2 regions of the Psychrobacillus sp. FSL W7-1493 genome follow, and region 1 is predicted to be linked to the other one. Evidence: a T-box and tRNA genes for the amino acid it is inferred to sense, from the RefSeq annotation. Region 1 holds a T-box; the other holds one or more tRNA genes.
What was found. The T-box of region 1 lies ahead of MKX96_RS08070 (valine--tRNA ligase). A T-box ahead of a tRNA ligase gene usually reads a tRNA of that ligase, here a tRNA-Val.

Region 1 (2,366 bases):
TCGAGGAGGGTGAAGTGGAGCATCACGCAACAAGTGAATTTACGGAAATCGAAGATCTAGATTTAAACGGTGAGCTTGGTTATTTTGAATATGCGGTACCGATGAGTGTAGAGATTAGTAAAGATAGAATACAAGCCGAAACGTTACCGACAGTTAGTATAGAAACTATAAATTGCAAGGCAGAGTCTGATGGTATTGAAATCGTATGGCTAGTGAATTGTGAATATGAGACGCAACGTCCGAAAACGGAGGAAGTAGTAGCAGAGGTAAGACAAGAAATGATTGAAGAAGTAGAAGAAACCCTAGTCTTAGAGTCTAGTAGCCATAGAGAGGCCTTTGTAAGCAATGAACAGCAGTCCCCACGTACGGTACAGGAACCAGTTCCGGAACAGACTAATGTGACGATTAAAAATAGAGAAGTGGAAAGCCCGGCTGAGGATGATTCTGAGCTACAGTTTATATTTAATTTGGAGGATGGGTATACCAAGCTTTCCTTTCCATCAAATAATGTCCTTAAATAATAGAAAACCAAGAAATGCTAGAAATACTAGCAAGAGAAAATCCCATGTTGTTGGAACAATTAAAACACGAACAAGTTGAAAGCAACCGATTGGTATAATGATTCCTTTCACGTAAAAACGAGTTCTTCGTAACCAGTCGGGCAGTAAATAGGGGTTGTATCCTCTTTTCATAGTGTTTTCCTCCTTTCACAAGACTATGCTTGACGGCATATAATAATATCCTATACAATAAAAACAACTATATATGGATGCTATGAATGGGAAGAGTAAAATGACACGGTTATCTAAAGAAAGGAAACAATTTGCTGAAATGTTTCCGTTAGCCACCATTTGAAGGTAGCCCAAGAGCAGCTTTTGTGAACTAACAGTAGCAATTGCCGGTTTGAAGCCGTTATCTAATTGAGAGCGTGATGTGTTGTATTGCATCTGCGAATAAAGGTGGTACCGCGAACAAACTCCTTCGTCCTTTAGTGATGATAGGAGTTTTTTTATATTCTTTTTTAAGGAGGAAACGATATGACAAATGAGACAACGATGTCAACCAAGTATGATCCGCAGTCAATCGAAAAAGGCCGCTATGAATGGTGGTTAAAAGGTAAATATTTTGAGGCGCATCCAGAAAGTGAAAAGGAACCATATACCATTGTGATTCCACCGCCTAACGTAACAGGGAAGCTACATTTAGGTCACGCCTGGGATACAACTCTTCAAGACATTATTATTCGCATGAAGCGTATGCAAGGATATGACGCTCTATGGCTACCAGGAATGGACCATGCAGGTATCGCTACACAAGCAAAGGTAGAAGAAAAATTACGTGCTGACAATATTTCGAGATATGACCTAGGTCGTGAAAAATTTGTGGAAGAAACTTGGAAATGGAAAGATGAATATGCAGGACATATTCGCAAGCAATGGTCAAAACTAGGTCTAGGCTTAGACTATTCTCGTGAACGCTTCACTTTAGATGAGGGTCTTTCCAATGCAGTAAAGGAAGTATTTGTTAAGCTTTATAACAAAGGCTTGATTTACCGCGGGGAATACATTATCAACTGGGATCCTGCTACAAAAACAGCACTATCTGATATCGAAGTAATTCATAAAGATATACAGGGTGCATTCTATCATATGCATTACCCACTTGCAGATGGTACTGGTTCGATCGATGTTGCAACAACTCGACCAGAAACAATGCTAGGGGATACAGCTGTTGCAGTACATCCTGAGGATGAGCGCTACAAACACTTAATCGGAAAAACGGTGAAATTACCAATAGTAGGCCGTGAAATTCCAATCGTAGCAGATGATTACGTTGATATGGAGTTTGGTAGTGGAGCGGTTAAGATTACTCCTGCACATGACCCAAATGATTTTGAAATAGGTAATCGCCATAACTTAGAGCGTATTTTAGTTATGCATGAAGATGGTTCAATGAACAAAAATGCAGCTAAATATGAAGGCTTAGATCGCTTTGAATGCCGCAAACAAATCGTAAAAGATCTTCAAGATGCAGGTGTTTTATTTAAAATTGAAGAGCATGCACATTCGGTAGGCCACTCTGAGCGAAGCGGAGCAGTAGTTGAGCCTTACCTTTCCACTCAGTGGTTTGTAAAAATGCAGCCACTTGCAGAAGAAGCAATAAAGTTGCAAGAGTCAGAGGGTAAGGTTAATTTTGTACCGGATCGCTTTGAAAAAACGTATTTACGTTGGATGGAAAATATACATGACTGGTGTATTTCCCGTCAACTATGGTGGGGACACAGAATTCCAGCATGGTACCATAAAGAAACTGGAGAAGTGTATGTTGGGCATGAGGCTCCAGCAGACGAAGAAAATTGGAAGCAG
Region 2 (2,366 bases), 650 kb from region 1:
GTAGTTAGAAGTCTTGATATGTATGACTTTATGTCATGAATATGATACCGGTGGTCGGGGTCGAACCGACACATCCGAAGATACGGGATTTTGAGTCCCGCGCGTCTGCCAATTCCGCCACACCGGCATATTAAAGGCAGTAAATACTTTTTTAAAAATTGGAGGCGGCAACCGGATTTGAACCGGTGATAAAGGTGTTGCAGACCTGTGCCTTACCACTTGGCTATGCCGCCTTAATTTGGAGCGGAAGACGAGGTTCGAACTCGCGACCCCCACCTTGGCAAGGTGGTGTTCTACCACTGAACTACTTCCGCAAATAACTGGGGTACCTGGATTCGAACCAGGGCATGACGGAATCAAAATCCGTTGCCTTACCGCTTGGCTATACCCCAATGGGGCGACCGATGGGAATTGAACCCACGAATGCCGGAATCACAATCCGGTGCGTTAACCACTTCGCCACGACCGCCACAGAATAAAAAAAAGAGCTAACCAGATAGAATATGGGGCGACTGATGGGAATTGAACCCACGAATGCCGGAATCACAATCCGGTGCGTTAACCACTTCGCCACAACCGCCATTATTCAAAGTTAACTTATTATTTGGCAGGGGCAGTAGGAATCGAACCCACATCAAAGGTTTTGGAGACCTCTATTCTACCGTTAAACTATGCCCCTATAAAAACTGGTGGAGGGGGACGGATTCGAACCGCCGAACCCTAAGGAGCGGATTTACAGTCCGCCGCGTTTAGCCACTTCGCTACCCCTCCACTAGACAGTGGTGCCGGAAAGAGGACTTGAACCCCCAACCTACTGATTACAAGTCAGTTGCTCTACCAATTGAGCTATTCCGGCGTAATGGTGGCTCAGGACGGAATCGAACCGCCGACACAAGGATTTTCAGTCCTTTGCTCTACCGACTGAGCTACTGAGCCTCTTCGATTTACGCTAAGCTGTACAACTCTTTGTCAGCTTCACTCACTCATTCAGTCACGTACTTTAGTACGCTCCTTCTTTCGTTCGATTGCTTCCTCGATTTGCTTGCTTATCCTAAATCTCTAACATATTGAATAATAAATGGCGGTCCCGACCGGGATCGAACCGGCGATCTCCTGCGTGACAGGCAGGCATGTTAACCGCTACACCACGGGACCATTTGGTTGCGGGGACAGGATTTGAACCTGTGACCTTCGGGTTATGAGCCCGACGAGCTACCGAACTGCTCCACCCCGCGACAATAATATTAGATGAAATTTAAACCATCCTACGCATTTAGTGAGTTTTACGTCTTCCACGCTTCGCTTGCGTCGACGTTAATCGCTTTCTTCGTGAAGCGATTTACTCCACCCCGCGATAATAATACTTGCTAAATTAATAATGGTGGAGGATGACGGGCTCGAACCGCCGACCCTCTGCTTGTAAGGCAGATGCTCTCCCAGCTGAGCTAATCCTCCGTAATGCTGGTTTAAAATTAAATGGTGACCCCTACGGGATTCGAACCCGTGTTACCGCCGTGAAAGGGCGGTGTCTTAACCGCTTGACCAAGGGGCCATTATGTATTAGAGAAATCTATCTGGCGGAGAGCAAGGGATTTGAACCCTTGAGACAGTGTTACCCGCCTACACGATTTCCAATCGTGCTCCTTCGGCCACTCGGACAGCTCTCCTAGAAATGGCTCCGAAGGTAGGACTCGAACCTACGACCGATCGGTTAACAGCCGATTGCTCTACCACTGAGCTACTTCGGAATAATATCCGCCTAGCGACGTCCTACTCTTGCAGGGGGAGACCCCCAACTACCATCGGCGCTGAAGAGCTTAACTTCCGTGTTCGGTATGGGAACGGGTGTGACCTCTTCGCCATCATCACTAGACTTGAATAATTACTGAAAGACATTTTCTATTATATCAACTATGTAGATTATTACAAGTGTTTTTTTAATAAAAAATTATTCTTTCAAAACTGAATAAACTGACATCTTAGAAACAAACATTTTGGTTAAGTCCTCGATCGATTAGTATTCGTCAGCTGCACGTGTCGCCACGCTTCCACCCCGAACCTATCTACCTCATCGTCTTTGAGGGATCTTACTTACTTGCGTAATGGGAAATCTCATCTTGAGGGGGGCTTCGTGCTTAGATGCTTTCAGCACTTATCCCGTCCACACATAGCTACCCAGCGATGCCCTTGGCAGAACAACTGGTACACCAGCGGTGTGTCCATCCCGGTCCTCTCGTACTAAGGACAGCTCCTCTCAAATTTCCTACGCCCACGACGGATAGGGACCGAACTGTCTCACGACGTTCTGAACCCAGCTCGCGTACCGCTTTAATGGGCGAACAGCCCAACCCTTGGGACCGACTACA

Region 2: it encodes a tRNA-Val, which carries the amino acid that the T-box ahead of MKX96_RS08070 (valine--tRNA ligase) is inferred to sense. The anticodon was not compared.

Annotation. Positions count from the first base shown of each region.
Region 1 covers NZ_JBBOSB010000001.1:1,594,851-1,597,216, forward strand. The annotation lists gene MKX96_RS08060 (hypothetical protein) at 1-521, shown strand, start outside; gene MKX96_RS08065 (hypothetical protein) at 501-692, opposite strand; T-box leader at 766-992, shown strand; gene MKX96_RS08070 (valine--tRNA ligase) at 1,038-2,366, shown strand, end outside.
Region 2 covers NZ_JBBOSB010000001.1:944,022-946,387, reverse strand. The annotation lists tRNA gene MKX96_RS04735 (tRNA-Leu) at 46-127, opposite strand; tRNA gene MKX96_RS04730 (tRNA-Cys) at 160-233, opposite strand; tRNA gene MKX96_RS04725 (tRNA-Gly) at 240-314, opposite strand; tRNA gene MKX96_RS04720 (tRNA-Gln) at 321-392, opposite strand; tRNA gene MKX96_RS04715 (tRNA-His) at 394-469, opposite strand; tRNA gene MKX96_RS04710 (tRNA-His) at 505-580, opposite strand; tRNA gene MKX96_RS04705 (tRNA-Trp) at 606-679, opposite strand; tRNA gene MKX96_RS04700 (tRNA-Tyr) at 688-771, opposite strand; tRNA gene MKX96_RS04695 (tRNA-Thr) at 781-856, opposite strand; tRNA gene MKX96_RS04690 (tRNA-Phe) at 861-936, opposite strand; tRNA gene MKX96_RS04685 (tRNA-Asp) at 1,080-1,155, opposite strand; tRNA gene MKX96_RS04680 (tRNA-Met) at 1,159-1,235, opposite strand; tRNA gene MKX96_RS04675 (tRNA-Val) at 1,380-1,455, opposite strand; tRNA gene MKX96_RS04670 (tRNA-Glu) at 1,478-1,552, opposite strand; tRNA gene MKX96_RS04665 (tRNA-Ser) at 1,576-1,667, opposite strand; tRNA gene MKX96_RS04660 (tRNA-Asn) at 1,674-1,748, opposite strand; rRNA gene rrf (5S ribosomal RNA) at 1,758-1,873, opposite strand; rRNA gene MKX96_RS04650 (23S ribosomal RNA) at 1,995-2,366, opposite strand, start outside.